One region of the Streptomyces sp. NPDC086989 genome, then DNA from elsewhere that is predicted to be linked to it. Evidence: riboswitches for the same ligand, from Rfam matches in the RefSeq annotation. Region 1 holds a riboswitch; the other holds the start of a gene.

Region 1 (3,398 bases):
TGACGCTCATGGCGCTACTGCCTTTCCGGTAGGGCGAGGGGGATGGTCAGGCCAGGCCGGCGGCGCGGAACGCGTCCAGGCTCGGGCGGATGGTGGCGGTCTGCCCGCTGTCCGCGGCCACCGCCTCCAGGGTCTTGAGGCCGTCACCGGTGTTGAGGACGACCGTGGTCAGCGCCGGGTCGAGCTGCCCGTTCTCGATGAGCTTCCTGGTCACGCCGACGGTCACGCCGCCCGCGGTCTCGGCGAAGATGCCCTCGGTCTGCGCCAGGGTCTTGATGGCCTCGACGACCTGCTCGTCGGTGACGTCCTCGACGTAGCCGCCGGTGCGGCGGGCGATGTCCAGGACGTACGGGCCGTCGGCCGGGTTGCCGATGGCCAGCGACTTGGCGATGGTGTTCGGCTTCTGCGGGCGGACCACGTCGTGGCCGGCCTTGAAGGCGGTGGACACCGGGGAGCAGCCCTCGGCCTGGGCGCCGAAGATCTTGTACGGCTTGTCCTCGACGAGACCGAGCTTGATCAGCTCCTGCAGACCCTTGTCGATCTTCGTCAGCTGCGAGCCGGACGCGATCGGGATCACGATCTGGTCGGGCAGCTGCCAGCCGAGCTGCTCGCAGATCTCGTACGCCAGGGTCTTGGAGCCCTCGCCGTAGTAGGGGCGCAGGTTGACGTTGACGAAGCCCCAGCCCTCGCCCAGCGGGTCGCCGATGAGCTCGGAGCAGAAGCGGTTGACGTCGTCGTAGTTGCCCTCGATGCCGACGAGGTCGCCGCCGTACACACCGGCCATGACGACCTTGCCCTGCTCCAGGTCGTGCGGGATGAACACGCAGGAGCGGAATCCGGCCCGGGCGGCCGCGGCGCCGACTGCGCCGGCCAGGTTGCCGGTGGAGGAGCAGGAGAGGGTGGTGAAGCCGAAGGCGCGGGCGGCCTCGACGGCGATCGCGACCACGCGGTCCTTGAAGGAGTGCGTCGGGTTGCCGGAGTCGTCCTTGACGTACAGCTTGCCGGTGACGCCGAGCTCCTTGGCCAGGTTCTGCGCGTCGACGAGCTTGGTGAAGCCGGGGTTCAGGCTGGGCTTGGAGGCCACGTCCGCGGGGACGGGCAGCAGCGGGGCGTAGCGCCAGATGTTGTCGGGGCCGGCCTCGATCGCGGCGCGCAGCGCCTCGACGTCCTCGGGGGACCCGGTACCGATGGGGAGGTCGTAGGCGACTTCCAGCGGACCGAAGCACTCGACGCAGGCGAAAATGGGTCCGAGTTCGAAACGGGTACCGCACTCCCGACACGAGAGGCCGGTGGCAGGTCCGAGGTCGACAGAGGTGGCAACAGTCTGTGCAGCCATGATGGCGAGGCCCTTTCTCCTCATCTTCCCCATGGCGCACTTCGCCATGAGACGGAATTGGCACCTTCCCTAGCCGGGGACCCCGCTGCCGCAAGCAGGCGTGAGAACCGACTGGAGGGTTGCCGGGGCTTCAACGGGCCGTGTCCCTCTGCCCCTCTGGATGAGCGGTATGGCACCGGATCGCGCGCTCCATGGCGCGGCCGGGCGTTTGTCCGCGGGGACCCCCGGCATGCGGTGGTCCTTCGCGTTGTTCAAGACTGTAACTGAAGGTCCGGGTGGTTGAGACAGCCGTCCGAACCGCGAGATGGATCACTTTTCGGCTGAAAATGCCGAGCGCCGACGATGACCGAGGAGTGCCGAACGTGCTGGAAGAGGTGGAGCGCTGGTTTGCGGACCGCTCCTGGTCCGCGGCCGACCGACCGCTCGACCAGCTGCTTTCCGCCAAGCGGGCGGCGGGCACCACGGTCAGCGTCGTCCTGCCCGCGCTCGACGAGGAGGAGACGGTCGGCGCCATCGTCGAGGTGATCCGGCGCGATCTGATCGACGGGCCGGCGGTGCCGCTCGTCGACGAGCTGGTCGTGATCGACTCGGGCTCCACCGACCGGACCGCGGAGGTGGCCGCGAAGGCCGGGGCCCGGGTGGTGCACCGCGACGAGATCCTGCCGCGGATCCCGGCCCTGCCCGGCAAGGGCGAGGTGCTGTGGCGCTCGCTGCTGGTGACCACCGGCGACGTCGTCTGCTTCGTGGACGCCGACCTGCGGGACTTCTCGTCGGCGTTCGTGTCCGGGATCGTCGGCCCGCTGCTGACGGAGCCGGACGTGCAGTTCGTCAAGGCGATGTACGACCGCCCCTTCGGCGCGGACGCCGACGGGCCCGCCCCCGGCAAGGTCCCCGCCCAGGGGGGCCGGGTGACCGAGCTGGTCGCCCGGCCGCTGCTCAACCTGCACTGGCCGCAGCTGGCCGGGTTCGTGCAGCCGCTGGGGGGCGAGTACGCCGTGCGCCGCTCCCTGCTGGAGCGCCTGCCCTTCCCCGTCGGGTACGGCGTCGAGCTGGGCCTGCTGGTCGACGCGCTGCACACCGTCGGGCTGGACGCGCTGGCCCAGGTGGACGTCGGCGTACGGCTGCACCGCCATCAGGACGGCCGGGCGCTGGGCCGCATGGCCGCGGCGATCTACCGCACGGCCCAGCTGCGCCTCTCGCGCGGGCACCTGGTGCGCCCGGAACTGACCCAGTTCGAGCGCGGGCCGAACGGGTTCGTGCCGCGGACGTACCCCGTGGACACGGAGGAGCGGCCGCCGATGGCCGAGGTCAAGGAGTACTCCGGCCGCAGGGTGGCGTGAGGGAACGGACGTTTGAGCGGGTGGGCCCCGGGCTAGGTTCGCGGCATGGCTTCCCAGGTACTCGTTGCAGCGAACCGCGGCCCGCTCTCCTACGTCCTCGCCGACGACGGCACCCTCACGGCCCGGCGCGGCGGTGGCGGTCTCGTCTCCGGCCTCTCCGCCGCCCTCGCCCGGCAGCCGGAGGCGCTGTGGATCTGCGCGGCGCTGTCGGACGCCGACAGGGAGGCGGTCGGCCGGGGCGTCTCCGAGCCAGGTGTCCGGATGCTGGACATCGATCCCACCACGTACGACGACGCGTACAACGGCATCGCGAACTCGGTGCTGTGGTTCACCCACCACCACCTCTACGACGTCCCGCGCGAGCCGGTCTTCGACGCGGGGTTCCGGCGGCGCTGGGACTCGTACACCGCCTACAACCGGGCCTTCGCCGAGGCCCTGGCCGAGGAGGCCGCCGAGGGCGCCTCGGTCCTGGTGCAGGACTACCACCTGGCACTGGTGCCGGGGCAGCTGCGCGAGCTGCGGCCCGACCTGCGCATCGCGCACTTCACGCACACCCCGTGGGCCTCGCGTGACTTCCTCGCCATGCTGCCGGACGACGTGCGCGGGCAGCTCGTGTGGGGCATGCTCGGCGCGGACCAGCTGGGCTTCCACAGCTGGCGCTGGTCGGCGGAGTTCATCGCCGGGGCGGACCGGGACGACGCGGTCGGCATCGCGCAGCCGCA
Region 2 (3,398 bases), on a different contig from region 1:
ACAAGCCGGTCGAGATCGGCCCGACGGTCGACGAGAACGGCGTCGAGCGCAAGGTCGGCCGCATGGAGAAGCTCCGCGCGAAGCTCAGCAAGGGCTTCTACGCCGAGAACAACCAGATTCCGAAGCCCACGGTGGAGGAGTACAAGGAGATCCAGAGCGGCCACGGCCACCACTGATCCCACCTGAGGGGCTGATTCAGGTCAGTCCCGGTGTCGCCACGGCGAGAGCCCCGTCCAGTGTCTGGACGGGGCTCTTTGCCGTCCCCGGGGCTGGATAGGCTGATCTCCTTCCCATTCGAGTGGGCCCCGGGACCGGGTGGCCGACGGACAGCAGGAGCGGACCATGAACGTTGCGACCCCGGCAGGCGGCGACAGCGTGGCGGCCGGCAGCTGGCCGGGTCTCCTCGACGCCCTGCTGACCGGTCAGGACCTGCGCGCCGAGGAAACGGCCTGGGCCATGGACCGGATCATGCGCGGCGAGGCCACCGACGCCCAGATCGCCGGTTTCGCGGTGGCACTGCGGGCCAAGGGGGAGACCGTCGCGGAGATCAACGGCCTCGTCCGGTCCATGTACGGGCACGCCAACCTGATCGAGGTGCCGGGCCGGACGGTGGACATCGTCGGCACCGGCGGCGACGGGGCCAAAACGGTGAACATCTCGACGATGTCGTCGATCGTGGTGGCCGGTACGGGCGCCAAGGTGGTCAAGCACGGCAACCGCGCCGCGTCCTCCGCGAGCGGGTCCTCGGACGTGCTGGAGAAGCTCGGCGTCAACCTGGACCTCACCCCGGCGCGGGTGGTCGAGGTCGCGGAGCAGGCCGGCATCACCTTCTGCTTCGCGGTGAAGTTCCACCCGGCGCTGCGGCACGTGGCCGCGGCCCGCAAGGAGCTGGGCATCCGGACCACCTTCAACTTCCTCGGCCCGCTGACCAACCCGGCGCGGGTGCGGGCGCAGGCCACGGGCGTGGCGGACCCGCGGGTGGCGCCCATCGTGGCGGGCGTGCTGGCGGAGCGCGGCTCCTCGGCGCTGGTGTTCCGCGGCGACGACGGCCTGGACGAACTGACGACCACGGCCACCTCCCGGGTGTGGTGGGTCCGCGACGGCCGGGTGGACGAGCAGCCGTTCGACCCGCGTGACGTGGGCATCCCGCTGGTCGACGTCTCGGCGCTGCGCGGCGCGGACGCCTCGTACAACGCGGACGTCGCCCGCCGCCTGCTGGCCGGCGAGACCGGCCCGGTCCGCGACGCGGTCCTGCTGAACTCGGCGGCGGCCCTGGTGGCGCTGGACCCGGGCACGGGCTCCCTGGAGGACGAGATCCGCGCGGCGATCACCCGCGCGGCCGAGTCCATCGACTCGGGGGCGGCGAAGGCGGCCCTGGACCGCTGGGTGGCAGCCAGCAACGCATAGGCCCCCGGCTACGGCGCCCATGACCCCGGTCCAGCATGCGGACCGGGGCCTTGTGCGCCGGGGATCTTGTGGCAGGATGCTGACCAGGTCACGAGTGACAGCGTTTCGGCCCCGGCTTGCTGTCCGGCAACCCTCCTTCCGTGGCGGGGTGCCCCGGGTGATGACCAGGTCGTAGCCACAAAGGCCTACGGCAAGCGCGGATCCCTCGACACCAGGGGTCCTGGTCTCCCGAGGAGCTTTTCCGTGAGCAAGCGAATGCGATAGGGCGACTCCGCCCCTTCTTCACCCTCCGTGCGGCCCCGAGTCGTCCGCGCGTCGAGGCAACTCCCGTACCACTGGCACACGTGCATCCGCGTACCCGCGCGCCGTGCATCCGTGCACCCACGTACGGGCCCTCCGAAGCCATTCAGCCTGTCCTGCCGGGAGATACCGCCATGTCCACGTACCCGAACACCGTCGTCGCCACCACCGCCTCCGCCGTGCCCCCCACCGCCGGCCCCGCCTGTGCCCGGCCGCTGCCGGTCCTCGGCCGGGACGTGACCGTCCCCCTCGTCACCGGCGGCGAGGTCACGTACGCGGCCCTGGACTACGCGGCCAGCGCCCCCGCCCTCCAGCGGGTCTGGGACGACGTCGCCGCGTACGCCCCCTACTACGGCAGCGTCCACCGCGGGGCCGGGTACCTCTCCCAGCTCTCCACTGACCTCTTCGAGCAGAGCCGGGCCACCGTCGCCGAGTTCCTCGACTGCCGGCCCGCCGACCAGGTGGTCTTCACCCGCTCCACCACCGACTCGCTGAACCTGCTCGCCGCCGCACTCCCCGCGGACTGCGAGGTGTTCGTCTTCGAGACCGAGCACCACGCCTCGCTGCTGCCGTGGACGAACGCCCAGGTCACCTACCTCGACGCCCCGCGGACCCCGGACCAGGCCGTCGAAATCCTGGAGCGCGCGCTCGCCGACCGCGAGCCTTCCCCGGGCTCCCTGCCTCGCTCGGGCAGGGGAGGCCCCCAGGGCCCGGCCCTGGTCTGCGTCACCGGCGCGTCCAACGTCACCGGTGAACTGTGGCCGGTGAAGGAGCTCGCCGCGGCCGCGCACGCCCACGGCGCGCGGATCGTCCTGGACGCCGCCCAGCTGGCCCCGCACCACCCCGTCTCCGTACAGGAGCTGGACGTGGACTGGGTGGCCTTCTCCGGGCACAAGCTGTACGCGCCGTTCGGCTCGGGCGTGCTGGCCGGCCGCGCGGACTGGCTCCAGCAGGCGCAGCCGTACCTGGCCGGCGGCGGCGCCTCCCGCAAGGTCGCCCGTCGCGAGGACGGCGGCGTCGACGTCGAGTGGCACACGACGGCCGCCCGCCACGAGGCCGGCTCCCCGAACGTCATCGGCGTCTACTCCATCGCCTCGGCCTGCAGGGCCCTGACCGAGGCCGGCTTCGAGGACCTCGTCGCCCGCGAGCGGCACCTCATCGCGAAGGTCCGCGAAGGCCTGGCCGAGGTCCCCGCCGTGCGCGTGCTCTCCCTCTTCGGCGACGACGCCCCGCGCGTCGGCGTCATCTCCTTCGTCGTGGGCGGCTGGAACAGCTCGCACTTCGCTGCCGCGCTGTCGGCGGAGTACGGGATCGGCGTCCGCGACGGCCTGTTCTGCGCCCACCCGCTGGTCCGCACCCTGCTCGGCAGCGAGCCGCAGGCCCAGGGCGAGTGCGGAGCCCCGGAGGCCGGCCCGGGCGAGCTCGCCCAGACTTCGTCCGGGGGGACCCCCACCCTCAACGCCATCCGTGTCAGCTTCGGCGCCGGTACCCCCGACGAGCACGTGGAGCGGTTCGTGCGGGCCGTCAAGGAGCTCGTCGCGGACGGCGCCAAGTGGCAGTACCGCACCGAAGAGGGCCGCTGCGTCCCGGCGGTGTGACACGCTGCCGACCATGACGTGCGGGGCCCGGTACCGGCCGTCCGCGCGAGCGTGGGCAGGCCGCTGCCCGGTGGGGCCGGGGCGCGGCCCGGT

The links. Region 1 has a riboswitch for S-adenosylmethionine ahead of thrC (threonine synthase). Riboswitches for the same ligand answer to the same signal wherever they lie in the genome.
Region 2: another riboswitch for S-adenosylmethionine. It lies ahead of ACIPK4_RS10610 (aminotransferase class V-fold PLP-dependent enzyme); the one in region 1 lies ahead of thrC (threonine synthase).

Annotation. Positions count from the first base shown of each region.
Region 1 is NZ_JBIVAL010000001.1:103,393-106,790, reverse strand. Features, by position in the region: gene ACIPK4_RS00560 (MoaD/ThiS family protein) at 1-10, opposite strand, end outside; gene thrC (threonine synthase) at 47-1,336, opposite strand; SAM riboswitch class I at 1,354-1,503, opposite strand; gene ACIPK4_RS00550 (glucosyl-3-phosphoglycerate synthase) at 1,699-2,676, shown strand; gene ACIPK4_RS00545 (trehalose-6-phosphate synthase) at 2,722-3,398, shown strand, end outside.
Region 2 is NZ_JBIVAL010000004.1:205,051-208,448, forward strand. Features, by position in the region: gene ACIPK4_RS10600 (ubiquinol-cytochrome c reductase cytochrome b subunit) at 1-176, shown strand, start outside; gene trpD (anthranilate phosphoribosyltransferase) at 343-1,407, shown strand; SAM riboswitch class IV at 1,494-1,610, shown strand; gene ACIPK4_RS10610 (aminotransferase class V-fold PLP-dependent enzyme) at 1,842-3,305, shown strand.